Regions from separate parts of the Sphingomonas aerolata genome, predicted to be linked through region 1. Evidence: predicted binding sites of a transcription regulator. Region 1 holds the regulator's gene; each other region holds the start of a gene.
What was found. The regulator LexA, encoded in region 1, represses DNA repair genes until DNA is damaged. The targets are predictions, from matches to a motif close to GTTCCNCNCTTGTTCT.
Positions count from the first base shown of each region.

Region 2: the regulator LexA is predicted to act here: its motif matches at 3,179-3,194, upstream of uvrA (excinuclease ABC subunit UvrA).
Region 3: the regulator LexA is predicted to act here: its motif matches at 2,467-2,482, upstream of NEF64_RS16345 (ribonucleoside-diphosphate reductase subunit alpha).

Region 1 covers NZ_CP098762.1:1,371,492-1,376,765, reverse strand. Annotated here, with positions in the region: gene NEF64_RS06445 (HoxN/HupN/NixA family nickel/cobalt transporter) at 1-423, opposite strand, end outside; cobalamin riboswitch at 603-815, opposite strand; gene NEF64_RS06440 (molybdopterin molybdotransferase MoeA) at 1,053-2,237, shown strand; gene lexA (transcriptional repressor LexA) at 2,306-3,031, shown strand; gene NEF64_RS06430 (ComEC/Rec2 family competence protein) at 3,192-5,274, opposite strand, start outside.
Region 2 covers NZ_CP098762.1:3,404,762-3,410,035, reverse strand. Annotated here, with positions in the region: gene lpdA (dihydrolipoyl dehydrogenase) at 1-1,083, shown strand, start outside; gene NEF64_RS15625 (DUF4893 domain-containing protein) at 1,859-2,521, shown strand; gene NEF64_RS15620 (hypothetical protein) at 2,561-3,052, opposite strand; gene uvrA (excinuclease ABC subunit UvrA) at 3,205-5,274, shown strand, end outside.
Region 3 covers NZ_CP098762.1:3,566,934-3,572,207, forward strand. Annotated here, with positions in the region: gene NEF64_RS16340 (EAL domain-containing protein) at 1-2,171, shown strand, start outside; gene NEF64_RS16345 (ribonucleoside-diphosphate reductase subunit alpha) at 2,579-4,465, shown strand; gene NEF64_RS16350 (hypothetical protein) at 4,648-5,274, shown strand, end outside.

The sequences.
Region 1 (5,274 bases):
GATGATCAGGTTCATCGCCGCGATCGTGAACAGGAACAGCGCGGAGATCAGTGTCGCGATCACCCCGCCCGCCTGCTTGAACGCCTCGAACTGCGCCAGCGCACTCGCGGTCAGCGCGATCGCGACCGCGGCGATCAGGACGATCCCCGAATGGCCGACCGCGAACCAGAAGCCGACCCCGATCGGCCGCTGCCCGTCCTGCATCAGCTTGCGCGTCACGTTGTCGATCGCCGCGATATGATCGGCGTCGACCGCATGGCGCAGCCCCAGCCCCCAGGCGAGCATCGCGGTGCCCAGCATCAATGGCTGCGTTTGGAACAGCGCGAACGCCCATCCCCAGGCGGCGATATTGGCCGCCACCAGCATCGCGAACATCCAGCCGATCCGGTGTCGCGTCGAACGACCGGCGGTCCGCCCGGTCATGATCTTGGTCATTGGCACATCCCCGGCGTCCGACGAGGACGGGGGCCTGCCGCGAACGACCGGGACGCGCGCCGACCGGACGCCCTGAGCGGCCGGCATGCGTCGCCGATGCGGCCCCCGCCGCATGGTCGTCGCTCAGACGGCGTTCACCGTGCCTCGGCCACCCCCTGGACCGGGACAAGAGCGACCAGACGCCGGCAGGTCTCCTGGCTCACGGGTCAAGGCTCGACGCACACCTTCCCAGGCCATCGGCCCAGTGGCTGCCCCCGTCGCAGGGGGCGCGTGCGTGTCGCTCGCCGCTTACAGTTGCAGGGACAGCTGCGGTCTTGGGGCAAACCCCGCACCGCATTCCCATTCAAGCCCCGAGGGGCACCGACGCGATCTGTGCGGATCCGGCTTGCGTCGGACCTGCGCCACAGGGCTAGCGCGTTTTGCCTGCGCTGACGACAGGATTTGCGCGCGACGCAACGCAGGGCATGTCGTCCCATCTCACCGCAACGTCTGCCTTACCTCGTACGTTGATCGCATAACCGACCGGTGTCCTGCCGGTCGCGGCGTTGCCCGCTTTCCGCCCCGCGGCATTCGTGCGAGCAGCGCAGACCTTCATCGCCCCGCTGAACGGAGCCCGCATGCGCCCTCTCGTCCCCGTCGCCGAAGCCCAGTCCCGCCTCTTCGCCATGGCATCGCGCGTGCCGGCCGAAACCGTGCCGCTGCGCTCCGCGATGGGTCGCTGGGCGGCGGAGGACATTCTCGCCCGCCGCACCCAGCCTGCGACCGACCTTTCGGCGATGGACGGCTATGCGATCCGCTACGCCGATCTACCCGGGCCGTGGACGGTCATCGGCGAGAGCGCGGCCGGCCGCCCCTTCGCCGGCACGCTCGCCCCGGGCGAGGCGACGCGCATCTTCACCGGCGCGGCGATGCCGCCCGGCGCTGATACCGTCCTTGTTCAGGAAGAGGCCGCGCGCGACGGCGACCGGCTGATGCTCGACGGCGAAGGCCCCGCCTTTGAAGGCCGCAACACACGCCGCAAGGGGCTCGACTTCGCGACCGGCACGCGGCTGATCGCGGCCGGCGATCGGCTGACGCCCGCGCGCATCGCGGTCGCTGCGACCGGCGGACACGGCACGCTGTCGGTCGGCCGCCGGCTGCGCGTCGCGGTCGCCGCGACGGGGGACGAGCTCGTTCCGCCCGGCTCGACCAGCGACCCCGTCCCGCTACCGGAATCAAACGGCATCATGCTCGCCGCGATGCTCGCCGACCTGCCCGTCGACATTATCGATCTCGGAATCCTCCCCGACCGGCTCGACACGCTGCGTGACGCCTTTGCCGGGGTCGACGCCGATCTGCTGGTAACCACGGGGGGCGCGTCGGTCGGCGATCACGACCTCGTCCGCCCCGCGATCGAGGCGGCCGGCGGGGCAATCGACTTCTGGCGGATCGCGCTGCGCCCGGGCAAGCCGATGATGGCGGGTACGCTTGGCCGGACGATGCTGCTCGGCCTGCCGGGCAATCCCGTCTCCGCCTTCGTCACCGCGATCCTGTTCGTCCGCCCCGTGGTCGCGCACATGCTCGGCGCGCGCGATCCCCTGCCGCAGACGACGCATGCGCTGCTCGGCGAGGATCTTCCGCCCAACCAGTCGCGGACCGACTATATGCGCGCCGAACTGCGCAAGGGTCGCGCCTATGCCTCGACCATCCAGGACAGCTCGATGCTGCTGACGCTCGCCCGTTCGTCCTGCCTGATCATCCGCGACGGCGACGCGCCGGCGGCAAGGGCGGGCGACTCGGCGGAAATCCTCGTCATCGCGTGACGTCACCGCTTGACGAAGCTGCAAGTGTTCCATAGAAGTTCCTCGTCTGTTCCGGACGGAGAACCGTTATGCTCACGCGCAAGCAGCACGAGCTTGTCTGCTTCATCAATGACCGCCTCGCCGAGACGGGCGTGTCGCCCTCGTTCGAGGAGATGAAGGACGCGCTCGACCTGAAATCGAAATCGGGCGTGCACCGTCTGATCAGCGCGCTTGAGGAGCGCAACTTCATCCGACGCCTGCCCAACCGTGCGCGCGCGCTCGAAGTGCTGCGGATGCCCGAGCGTCCCGAGTCTGCAACAGGGCAGATGGCGGCGAAGTCGGGGCCGAAGGTGGCGGCATCGGCCGACACCGTATCTGCGCCGAACACGGCCAGCGCCACGCCCGCGTCGCCCGATCGCATCGCGGCGAACGACGTCGTCGAGATCCCGCTGCACGGCCGGATCGCCGCCGGCGTCCCAATCGAAGCCTTTGAAGGCAGTTCGATGCTCGCCGTCCCGGCCGCTTTGCTTGGCACTGGCGAGCATTATGCGCTGGAGGTTTCGGGGGACTCGATGGTCGAAGCCGGCATCCTTGACGGCGATTATGCGCTGATCCGCCGTACCGAGATCGCACGCGACGGCGAGATCGTCGTCGCGCTGATCGAGGACAGCGAAGCGACGCTGAAATATTTCCGCCGCGAGGGCGCAATGGTCCGGCTCGACCCGGCCAACCGCGCCTATGACCCCCAGCGTTATGCGCCCGCACAGGTCCGGGTTCAGGGCAAGCTGTCGGGTATCCTGCGCCGCTACGACTGACGAATGCCGGGTGGCGCTGGCGGTCATCACCGCCACGCAACCGGCAGTGGCGTTCGTGACCAACGGCCCCAGGCACCATCGTCCGCGTTTCGGAATTGCGGCCCTCCCAATCGGAGGCCCCACCTTCGCAGTATCATGACCCGACATACCCAGTCGCGACCTATCGCTCTGACCACCCCCGAGCCGGCACCCGAAACCGGACCGACGCCGCCCCCCCGGCCAGCCCATGCTGATCGCCCGCCGCCCCGAACCGTCGCATTGGCCGCGCCAGCGTCGGCGGATCGCGCCACGGGTGCCGATCTCCCGGATTGAGCACCGTCACCATCCGCCCCGTGGTCAGCGTCAACGCGATCCCCCCGGTCCGCTCAAGCACCGATCGATCGAGCTTCAGCCATCGCGGCGTACAACCACGCGGCAGCCCGCGCTCGCTGATGACGATGTCCGCGCGCCGGCAGGCGGCAACCATCTCCGCGATCGGCACCCGGTAAACGCTCCGCGTCGCCAGCACGCGCCAGGCTCGGCCGCGGGCGACAACATCGGTCAGGCACAGGTCGCGGCTGCACCGCGCATCGGGCTGATCCGCGAGCAGCAGCGGCTCACCGTCGACCCCACCATTCTCCGCCAGCGTATCGCGGACATAGTCACCCGCCCGATCGCGGAGCAGCGCGAGCCCGGCGGCGGTCCGGACCGCGACGTGGCGACCATCGCCCGTCACAAGGATATCGGGTGACGGCGTCGTCAGCGCCCAGATCGCGCCGACCGCCAAGGGCAGGATTCCGATCCGTCGCCACCGCGTCCGCCACAGCGCGATCCACACACCGCCGCCGACCATCAAGGCAAACGCCCCGTCGGGAACCGCCGGCAACGCGCGGACCGCGCCCGGTGCATGCGCCACACCGCGCGCGAGCCACAGCAGCGCGTCGAGCGCATGCTGCACCAGCCACCAGGCGGGCGCGCCAATCCCGATCGTGTCGAGCAGCAGCGCCAGCGCCTCGAACGGCATCACGACGAACGTGGTCAGCGGGATCGCGACGATGTTGGCGACCGCGCCGTACAGCCCGGCCTTGTGGAAATGATAGACCGCGATCGGCATCAGCGCCGCCTCGACGACGAGCCCGGTCAGCAACAGCGACCCCACGCCGCGCAACAGGCGCCTGCCGCGGCCCTCGTCATGCGGCGCGAACGTGGCACGGACGACGGGATGCTCGTGCAGTGCGATAATCGCGGTGATCGCGGCGAACGACAATTGGAAGCTCGGCCCGGCCAGCGATTCGGGCAGCGCGAGCATCACCGCGATCGCCCCCGTCGCGACCAGCCGCAACGTCATTGCCTCGCGCCCCATCGCCAACGCAACCAGCACCAGCAACGCCGCGACGCAGGAGCGGATCGTCGGCACCTGGCTGCCCGTCAGCACGGTATAACCGATCGCCGCCGCCGCACCGGCAAGCGCGGCGATCAACGGCAGTCGCGTGTGCAGCGCGAGCCACGGGCTGAGCGCAAGCAGCCGCATCACGATCAGCATCGTCGCGGCGACCGCGGCGGTGATGTGGAGGCCGCTCACCGACAGGAGATGCGCCAGCCCGGCGCGCCGCATCGCCTCTGCATCGGCGTCGCTGATCGCGCCGACGTCGCCGGTCGCCAGCGCCGCCGCGATCCCGCCTGCGCTCCCGTTGAGTTGCGCGACGATATGCCGCGACAACGCCACCCGGACCCCTGCGCCACCGCGGCCCGGCACTGTCACAACGACGGGCGAAAAGCCCCGCCCCGTCGCGCCGATCGCGCCGAACCAGGCGACGCGCGCAAAGTCATAGGCGCCGGGCACCGCGGGCAAGGGCGGCGGCATGAGTCGCGCGCGAAGCTTTATCGTCGCGCCGATCCCCAGCGCCGCTGGCGCATCCGCCTCTGCCAGGTTGATGCGGACGCGGCCGGGCAACGCAACCGGCGCGCCATCGGCGTCCTGCCCCAGCCCGACCGGCCGCACCGTCAACCGCACCAGCCGGCGCGCGACGAGTGGTTCGATCGTCTCGACCCGCGCCGACAGCTGCACGAAAGTCGGCCCCGCGAGCACCGGTGCCGCCACGCGGTGCGATCGCACCCAGATCAGCCCGATGCCCAGCGCCGCCGCGATCGCGCCGATCGCGAGCATCCGTGCCGCGCGCCCGCCGCGACCCGCCGCGAGTCCGGCCAAACCGCCAGCGACCAGCACCAGGATCGCGGTGCCCCATGCCACGGGATCGGGCAGC
Region 2 (5,274 bases), 2.0 Mb from region 1:
CTGTTTAAGAAGAACAAGGTGACCTGGCTCAAGGGCAAGGCCGCGTTCCAGGACGCGCACACCGTCGACGTCAACGGCCAGACGGTCACCGCGAAGAACATCGTCATCGCCACCGGCTCGAGCGTCATGCCGCTCCCCGGCGTCGCGGTCGACCAGACCACGGTCGTCGACTCGACCGGCGCGCTCGCGCTCCCCAAGGTGCCCGAGCACATGGTCGTCATCGGCGGCGGCGTGATCGGTCTCGAGCTCGGCAGCGTCTGGCGTCGCCTCGGCGCGAAGGTGACCGTCGTCGAATTCGTCGACCAGATCCTCCCCGGCTTCGACGGCGAAGTCCGCCGTGAGAGCGCCAAGCTCTTCAAGAAGCAGGGCATGGAGCTGAAGCTCTCGACCAAGGTCACCGGTGTGACCGTCGACAACGGTGTCGCGACCGTCACCGTCGAGCCCGCTGCCGGCGGTGCGTCCGAGACGATGACCGCCGACGCAGTGCTCGTCTCGATCGGCCGCAAGGCGAACGTCGACGGCCTCAATCTCGAAGCCATCGGCCTCGAGCTTAACAAGCGCGGCCAGATCGAGACCGACCACAGCTTCAAAACGAAGGTCGACGGCGTGTGGGCGATCGGCGACTGCGTCCCCGGCCTGATGCTCGCGCACAAGGCGGAGGACGAGGGCGTCGCGGTGGCCGAGAACATCGCCGGCCAGACCGGCATCGTCAACGAGGACGTCATCCCGTCCGTCGTCTACACGATGCCCGAAATCGCCGGCGTCGGCCTCACCGAGGAAGCCGCGAAGGACATGACCGAAATCAAGGTCGGCAAGTTCCCCTTCGCCGCCAACAGCCGCGCCAAGACCAACCGCGACACCGACGGCTTCGTCAAGGTCATCGCCGACGCCAAGACCGACCGCGTGCTGGGCGTCTGGATCGTCTCGAGCCTCGCCGGCACGCTGATCGCCGAAGCCGCCATCGCGATGGAATTCGGCGCGACCAGCGAAGACATCGCCTACACCTGCCACGCGCATCCGACGCATGCCGAGGCGCTGAAGGAAGCGGCGATGGCCGTACAGGGCAAGCCGATTCACATCTGAGTCGGACCGCGCGACGGCCGTAGCGAAGCTACGGCCGAGCACCCCGCGGTCAGACCGGCCGGCGGCGCTCCAGCGCCGTCCGACGACAGGGGCTTAGCCCCTGTCCGGCCAAGCCCGCTCAAGCTGCGTTTCGGAAGGGCGTCGGTGGCAATCCCACCGGCGCCCTCTCCACGTCTCCCGAACGCGCGCGAAACGTCCACGCTCTCAAGCCCAAACCCCATGAGCGACCCGCACCCCGCACCCTCCCCCCGCAATCCTCCAGCACGCGCAGCACCCCTGAACCCTATCCGTCATCCCGGCGAAAGCCGGGACCCACGGTTACGGCGGACCCGGCGATCCCGTGCCGCCATCACCCGGCACGCTACCTTGGGTCCCGGCGTCCGCCGGGATGACGGGAAGGGGAGACGCCACAAAATCGCTCCCGCACCCGCAACGGCCCGCATCCAGCGTGAACTCAGTACGCCGCACCCGCAGGCGCTCCCACCCCCCCATCCGTCATCCCGGCGAAAGCCGGGACCCAGAGCCCCAAGCGCACCCGCCCGCGGCCCTGAGTCCCAGTTCGGGCCGAAATGACGACAGGCAGGGGGTTGCCTCGCCCCCCGCCAATCTCCACCAACCGCTCACCCGCACCTCACCGCATCCATCCCTCACCTCGGGTCGAAACTGAGCCAGATCAGTGCAGTTGTTAGCAATCCGTTTACCAGCCGGGCATAGCCACTCGTCTCCACGCCGCGGCGACGCCATCGTCGTGACCGGCCGTGCAAGGAGCCTGCCCGTGCGTGCGTTGATGATCCTGGCGATAGGAACGGCCTGTCTCGCCGGCTGCGCGACTCAGCCCCGGGGCGACAGCGCGGGCAAGGCCCCGGTCGTGGCGGCGGAGCCCGTACCGGCCGCGCCACACTGGACGACGATCGCGACGCCCGACGACCGCGCCCGGCTCGCCGCACTCGGCGACAGCTGGACGCGCGCACGCGCCGCGGTGCCCAGACGCCTCGCGGGCCGGATCGCGGCCGAGGGTGCGCTGCTCGACCCCGCCGCTGCGCTCGACCTGCCCGCGCTGTCGCCCGGTTCCTATCGCTGCCGGCTGGTCCGGCTCGGCGGGCGGGCGGGCTATGCGAGCTTCGCGCCCGATTTCTGCTATGTCGACGGCGACGGCGCCGGGCTGTCCTTCACCAAGCAGACCGGCACGACGCTGCCCGGCGGCTGGCTGCACCCCGACACCGACCGGCGGCAGGTGTTCCTCGGCACCGTCCGCACCACGCCCGCGCAGGTCGCGCCGCCCTATGGCACCAGTCCGGCGCGCGACGTCGCGGGCGTCGTCGAACGCGTCGGGCCGCTGCGCTGGCGCCTCGTGATGACGCGCGCGGGGCAGGGCGCGATCCTCGATCTCTACGAACTGGTCCCGGTGCCGCCTGCGACGCCCGGGACGCCGCGCTGAGCCCAGAATCCTCCCCCTTGCGGGGGAGGATCGGACGCGTCAGCTCTTTGGCGGCTTGGCGAAGTTCGCCGCGAAGCGCTCCAGGCCCGATGCGAACGAGTCGATCACCTTGGCGAATTCGGGCGGCAGCGCAGCAGCGTCGCCCCTGGGCGGTTCCGGCGTCTCGCCCGCGAACGGCCCGCTGGCCGCCGCCGCCGCGCCCGGAGCCTCCGGCGAAGCCTCGGCCGAGGGTTCTGGCGGCTTGGGCGGCTTGGGTGGTTCGGGCGGTGCAGGTGGCGGCGTCGCCCCACGCATATCCTTCGCCGTGATCGCGGTCGCCGCCATCATCAGCCCGGCCGCGATCACCTGGCGTCCCGCGGGCGTGCCCATCTGCCGCGTCAGCGCCGCCGCGATCCCCGCGAACGGCGCCGCGCCGCCATGGTTGCCCGTCTTGGCGGACCAGCGCGCCTCGAAACCCTCGCCTTTCGTCGCGCCCGTCTCGGCCTCGCGCTCCCGCGCCTCGCGTTCGCGACGCTCCTTCTTCTTGCCCATCTCGGTCTCCAGCACTGTATTGTACTAACAATACACTATGTAACTATCGTCGGCACCTTGGACAATGGTTCGGCGTTACCCATCTTTGCGAGCACCCGCCCGGCGCCCTCCCGGGCTTGTCGCGTCCGAACAAATGTGGAACAGACTCTCCTATGCTGACCAAGATTTCCGTACGCGGCGCGCGTGAACACAACCTCAAGGACGTCGACATCGACATCCCCCGCGACACGCTGACGGTGATCACCGGGCTGTCGGGCTCGGGCAAGTCGAGCCTCGCCTTCGACACCATCTACGCCGAGGGCCAGCGCCGCTACGTCGAGAGTCTGTCCGCCTATGCCCGCCAGTTCCTCGAACTGATGCAGAAGCCCGATGTCGACCATATCGAGGGCCTCTCGCCCGCCATCTCGATCGAGCAGAAGACGACGTCACGCAACCCGCGCTCGACCGTCGCGACCGTCACCGAGATCTACGATTACATGCGCCTGCTCTGGGCGCGCGTCGGCATCCCCTATTCCCCCGCGACCGGCGAGCCGATCGCCGCACAGACGGTCAGCCAGATGGTCGACCGCGTCATGGCGCTCCCCGAGGGCACGCGGCTCTATCTGCTCGCCCCCGTCGTCCGCGGCCGCAAGGGCGAGTATCGCAAGGAACTCGCCGAGTGGCAGAAGGCGGGCTTCACCCGCGTCCGCATCGACGGCACGATCCACGACATCGACGAGGCGCCCGCGCTCGACAAGAAGTACAAGCACGACATCGAGGTCGTCGTCGACCGCCTCGTCGTCGGCGGCGAGATCGCCACGCGCCTGGCCGAAAGCTTCGAAACCGCGCTGAAGCTCGCCGAGGGCCTCGCCTATGTCGACCCCGCCGACCCGGTCGAGCCGCACACCCCCAAGTCCGAGATCCTCGGCAGCAACGCCCCCGACGGCCGCATCGTGTTCAGCGAGAAGTTCGCCTGCCCGGTCAGCGGCTTCACCATCTCCGAGATCGAACCGCGCCTCTTCTCGTTCAACGCCCCCCAGGGCGCATGCCCGGCCTGCGACGGCCTCGGCGAGAAACTGCTGTTCGACGAGGACCTCGTCGTCCCCAACCATATGCTCAGCATCAAGAAGGGCGCGGTCGTCCCCTGGGCGAAATCCAACCCGCCCTCGCCCTATTACATGCAGGTCCTCGGCAGCCTCGCGCGCGAATACAAGTTCGACATCGAGACCCCCTGGGGCGAGCTCCCCGAGGAGGTCCAGCGCGTCATCCTGCACGGCTCGAAGGGCAAGCCCGTCACGCTCACCTTCATCGACGGCAAGAAGAAATACGACGTCTCCAAGCCGTTCGAGGGCGTCATCGGCAACCTCAACCGCCGCCTGCTCCAGACCGAGAGCGCGTGGATGCGCGAGGAGCTGAACAAATACCAGTCCGCCGCCCCGTGTGAGGTCTGCGCCGGCGCGCGCCTGAAGCCCGAGGCGCTCGCGGTCAAGATCGCGATGAAGGACATCAGCTACGCGACCCACCTCTCGGTCGTCGACGCGCTCCAGTTCTTCACCGACATGCCGCAGCATCTCGGCGACCAGCAGAACGCGATCGCCGAACGCATCCTGAAGGAAATCGTCGAGCGCCTCGGCTTCCTCAACAATGTCGGCCTCGACTATCTCAACCTCGACCGCACCTCGGGAACCCTAAGCGGCGGCGAGAGCCAGCGCATCCGCCTCGCGTCGCAGATCGGCAGCGGCCTGTCGGGCGTGCTCTACGTTCTCGACGAGCCCAGCATCGGCCTGCACCAGCGCGACAACGACATGCTCCTCAAGACGCTGCGGCGCCTGCGCGATCTTGGCAACACCGTGCTCGTCGTCGAGCATGACGAGGACGCGATCCGCACCGCCGACTATATCATCGACATGGGCCCCGGCGCGGGCGTCCGCGGCGGCCAGGTCGTCGCGCAGGGCACGTTGAAACAGATCCTTAAGTCGAAGGGCAGCATCACCGCCGACTATCTCAACGGCACGCGCGAAGTGCCGGTGCCCGCCACGCGCCGCAAGGGCAACGGCAAGAAGCTCACCGTCCACAACGCCACCGCGAACAACCTCACCGGCGTCACCGCGAGCATCCCGCTCGGCACCTTCACCTGCGTCACCGGCGTCTCGGGGTCGGGCAAGTCGAGCTTCACGATCGACACGCTCTACGCCGCCGCCGCGCGCGAGCTCAACGGCGCACGCATCGTCCAGGGCAAGCAC
Region 3 (5,274 bases), 1.8 Mb from region 1:
TCGGCCTGGCGCTGATGCTGACCTTGCTGTCGGGCGTGGGGATCGCGCCGGTCGTTGCGATCGCCGCCTTTGCCGGCTTTGCCGCGGTCGCCTACCGGATGGCGCGGATCGACTATGCGCTCGCGCTCGATCATGCGGACCAGTCGAGCGAGGGCCGGCTCGCGATGAAGCTGATGGCGGAGTTCGAGAATTACGGCCCCGGCTGGTTCTGGGAAGCCGACCGGCGCGGCCGCATCACCTATATCTCGCCCAAGATGGCGCACGCGCTCCCGCCACCGTCGGATCCGGAGGAGGGGTGCGACCCATCGTCCGGGCTGGTCGGCTGCATCCTCACCGACCTGTTCCGCATGGACAGCGAGGCGCCCGGCACCGAACGCACGCTCGCCTTCCATTTGTCGTCGCGCACCTCCTTCTCGGACTATTCGGTCTGCGCCGCCGCCGACCCCGCGCCCGAGCGCTGGTGGTCGATGTCGGGCCGCCCGGTGATCGACGAGATCGGCCGCTTCCAGGGCTTTATCGGCACCGGCTTCGACCTCACCGAAAAGCGCAAGGCCGATGCCGAGATCAACCGCCTCGCGCTGTTCGACGGGCTGACCGGGCTCGCCAACCGCCAGCGGATGCGGCTCTCGCTTGACAAGACGCTCGCGCAGCAGGCCGGGCCCTACCGCCCGACCGCGCTCTTCCTGATGGATCTCGACCGGTTCAAGGCGGTCAACGACACGCTCGGCCACCAGGCGGGCGACCTGCTGCTCAAGCAGGTCGCGCAGCGGCTCACGCGCGTGGTCGGTGACGCAGGGCTCGTCGGCCGGCTCGGCGGCGACGAGTTCCAGGTCGTGCTCCCCGGTGTCGACAACCGCGACACGCTCAGCACCCTGTCGCGCGAGCTCATCCTCGCGCTGTCGCAACCCTATTTCATCAGCGGCGCGTCGGTCTCGATCGGCTGTTCGATCGGCATCGCGATCACCCCGCAGCACGGCAAGGATTCGGAGACGCTGATCCGCAACGCCGATCTCGCGCTCTATGCGGCCAAGGCCGATGGCCGCGGCGTCCACCGCTTCTATTCGGACGACATGCTGGCGGGGGCGAAATCGCGCAAGCAGCTCGAGGACGATCTGCGCATCGCGGTGACCGAGGGCGCGTTCCACCTCTGCTACCAGCCCGTCGTCAGCACGAAATCGACGCGGATCGTCGGCTATGAGGCGCTGATCCGCTGGAACCACCCGACGCGCGGCCCCGTGTCGCCCGCCGACTTCATTCCGATCGCCGAGGAATGCGGGCTGATCGAGGCGATCGGCACCTGGGTCCTGCGCACCGCGTGCAACGCCGCCGCGCGCTGGCCCGCCGACGTCCGCGTCGCGGTCAACGTCTCGCCGATCCAGTTCGCCAATCCCGCACTGCCAGCCCTCGTCACCAGCGCGCTCGCCCAGTCCGGGCTGCCCGCCAACCGGCTCGAACTCGAGATTACCGAGGGCGTCTTCCTCGACGAGAGCGCGTCCTCGGACCAGATGTTCAAGGCGCTGAAAGGGATCGGCGTCCGGCTCGCGCTCGACGATTTCGGCACCGGCTATTCGTCGCTCGGCTACTTACGCACCGCGCCGTTCGACAAGATCAAGATCGACCAGTCGTTCGTGAAGGGCGCGGCCGAACCGGGCAATCGCAACGCCGCGATCATCAAGGCGATCGTCATGCTCGCCGACACGCTCGGCATGGAGACGACGGCGGAAGGCGTCGAGCTTCAGGACGAGATCGCGCTCGTCCGCGATCTCGGCTGCAGCCATATCCAGGGCTATGTCTATGGCCGCCCGGTCCTCAACGAAGTGGTGATGGAACAGCTTTCCACCGCCGCGGGGGTGGCGACCGCCGCCGGGTTCAAGACCAGCCGCGCGCCGCGCGTGCGGATGCTGCGCTCCGCACGGCTGCTGGTCGAGGATACGCTCGTCGATGTCCGCGTCCGCGACATCTCGACCAGCGGCGCGATGGTCGAGGGGCTGATGGTCCGCGGCGATCCGACCCGCGCCGGCGTCTCGATCGAGCTCGTCGATGGGCAGATGATCGGCGCGCAGATTCGCTGGCTGCGCGATGGCCGCGCCGGGCTCGCCTTCGACCATCCGGTCGATATCGAACGGCTCGGCCCCCCGCCGCTGGTCCGCGGGATGCGCCGCGCGGGCTGACCGCGGGCGCGCGCGGCTCGCTCGAAAATATTTCGAAAGGCGCGAAATCCGCTTGCGTATCGCGAACCCGGCGCAGATCCACGCGTCGCGCCGCCGCCGCCGCGTCGGGATACCCCCATCGACCCCGGGCAGGGCCGCAACGGGCCAACTAGCGGCTTGCACCCGCTGCGGGATTGGCACAGTATCTGGGGGCTACTTACAGCGGCAGGCCCTATCTCTGGTAGAACATGGTGCGCCCCTCGGGCTGCCACCCTGGTTGTCGACAGGCGTGACCACGCGCTGCCGATCAGTTTTTGTTCTGCTTTTGATCTGCCCGATGATAGCATGGGATATGCTCCCGATTCGAACGATTACAGAATTTTAGGAGCGGTCTTTTGGATTTCAGAGACAGCAGCCGGGATAGCGACATGACGACCGACACCATCGAACAGACCCTCGACACGCCCGCAGCAGAGGCCCCCAAGGCGCCGCGTCAGGCGCAGGACAGCCATTCCGTGCGCGCGCAGATTTACCCGGTCGAGGTCGATCACAGCCGCGACGCGCTGCTGACCGAATTCGGCAAGGAGACGCTGAAGGACCGCTATCTGCTCCCGGGCGAGAGCTATCAGGATCTGTTCGTCCGCGTCGCGTCTGCGTACGCCGATGACGCCGGCCACGCGCAGCGCCTCTACGACGCGATCTCGAAGCTCTGGTTCATGCCCGCCACCCCCGTTCTCTCGAACGGCGGCACCGGTCGCGGCCTGCCGATCTCCTGCTATCTCAACTCGGTCCCCGACAGCCTCGGCGGCATCGTCGACACCTGGAACGAGAATGTCTGGCTCGCCTCGCGCGGCGGCGGCATCGGCACCTATTGGGGCAATGTCCGCGGCATCGGCGAGCCGGTCGGCCTCAACGGCAAGACCAGCGGCATCATCCCGTTCGTCCGCGTCATGGATTCGCTCACCCTCGCCATCTCGCAGGGCTCGCTGCGCCGTGGCTCGGCCGCCGTCTATCTCGACGTCTCGCATCCCGAGATCGAGGAATTCCTCGAGATCCGCAAACCCTCGGGCGATTTCAACCGCAAGGCGCTGAACCTCCACCACGGCGTGCTGATCACCGACGCCTTCATGGAGGCGGTGCGCAACGGCGAGGAATGGCACCTCCGCTCGCCGAAGGATCAGGCGATCCGCGCCACGGTCGACGCGCGCTCGCTGTTCCAGAAGCTCGTCGAGACGCGTCTCCAGACCGGCGAGCCCTACATCGTCTTTGCCGATCACGTGAACAAGGCGATGCCCAAGCATCACCGCGAGCTCGGCCTCAAGGTCTCGACCTCGAACCTGTGCTCGGAAATCACGCTGCCGACCGGCAAGGATCACCTCGGCAACGAGCGGACCGCGGTCTGCTGCCTGTCGTCGCTGAACCTCGAAACCTGGGATCAGTGGAAGGACGAGAAGGGCCTGATCGAGGACGTCATGCGCTTCCTCGACAACGTGCTGCAGGACTATATCGACCGCCATGAGCCCGGCATGGAACGCGCCGCCTATTCGGCGGGCCGCGAGCGTTCGGTCGGCCTTGGCGTCATGGGCTTCCACAGCTTCCTTCAAGCACGTGGCATCCCGTTCGAAGGCGCGATGGCCAAGTCGTGGAACCTGCGGATGTTCAAGCACATCAACGCGCAGGCCAACGAAGCCTCGATGCAGCTCGCGATCGAGCGCGGGCCCTGCCCCGACGCCGCCGATGTCGGCGCGATGGAGCGGTTCAGCTGCAAGATGGCGATTGCGCCGACCGCGTCGATCAGCATCATCTGCGGCGGCACGTCGGCGTGCATCGAGCCGATCCCGGCGAACATCTACACGCACAAGACGCTCTCGGGCAGCTTCTCGATCAAGAACCCGTATCTCGAGAAGATGCTCGCCGAAAAGTCGAAGAACTCGGACGCGGTGTGGAATTCGATCCTCGAACAGGGCGGTTCGGTCCAGCATCTCGACTTCCTCTCGACCGAGGAAAAGGACTGCTACAAGACCAGCTTCGAGATCGACCAGCGCTGGCTGCTTGAACTCGCCGCGGACCGCACGCCGTACATCGACCAGGCGCAGTCGCTGAACCTGTTCATCCCCGCGGACGTCGAGAAGTGGGATCTGCTGATGCTCCACTTCCGCGCCTGGGAGCTCGGCATCAAGTCGCTCTACTATCTCCGCTCCAAGTCGGTGCAGCGCGCCGGCTTTGCGGGCGGGGTCGAGGCGGACAACACCATCGACCTGCGTCAAATCGACGTCGAGTCGAAGGATTATGACGAGTGCCTCGCCTGCCAGTAAGCCCCCGACCCATCACCGTGGCGGGCCCGCCCGCCGCCTGATCGAACAGCCTGTCGCGCCGCTAGCGCGACAGGCTTTTTCGTGCGCGCGCGGGCTAGGTCCAAAGCGGGCCGGTCTGCGGCTTGTCGCCCCCGTGCGCGCGGCCTAGCCCGGTCACCGGGACAGCGCGCTGGGGGGCGTCGATGGGGACAAGGCTCGCGACGCGTCTGGCGATCATGCTGCTGGCCCTCACGCCAGCGCCACCCGCCGCCGCCCGCCAGAAAAGCGCGCAGAAGACCGGCTTCACCCTGCCCGCCGGCAGCGGCAGGACCATCCTCCTGATCCGCCCGAGCATCCGCGTCGGCGCGCGCTCGACCGGCGGGATGTTCGAACCCAATGGCGACTGGACCGACCAGGCCCGCCGCAACATCGAAACCGCACTCGCCGCGCAGCAACAGGCGCTCGGCAACCGCGTGATCCCCGCGCCCGTAGCGGACGGCGATGCGGCACGGCTGGTGGCGGACTATGCCGCGCTGTTCGCCGCGGTCTCGCAATCGGTGATCCGCTATCAGTTCTTCGCCGGCGACCGCCTGCCGACCAAGAAGCTGGCGACGCAGGCCGGACGGTTCGACTGGACGCTCGGGCCCGGCATCGCGCGGCTGCCCGGCGCGAGCGACGCCGATTACGCGCTCTTCCTCAGCACCAGCGACGCCTATGGCTCGACCGGGCGCAAGCTGCTGCAGATCGTCGCGATGCTCGGGCCGGGCATCCCGCTCCGCGCTGGCGAACATGCGGGCTATGCCGGGCTGGTCGATCTGCGGACGGGCGAC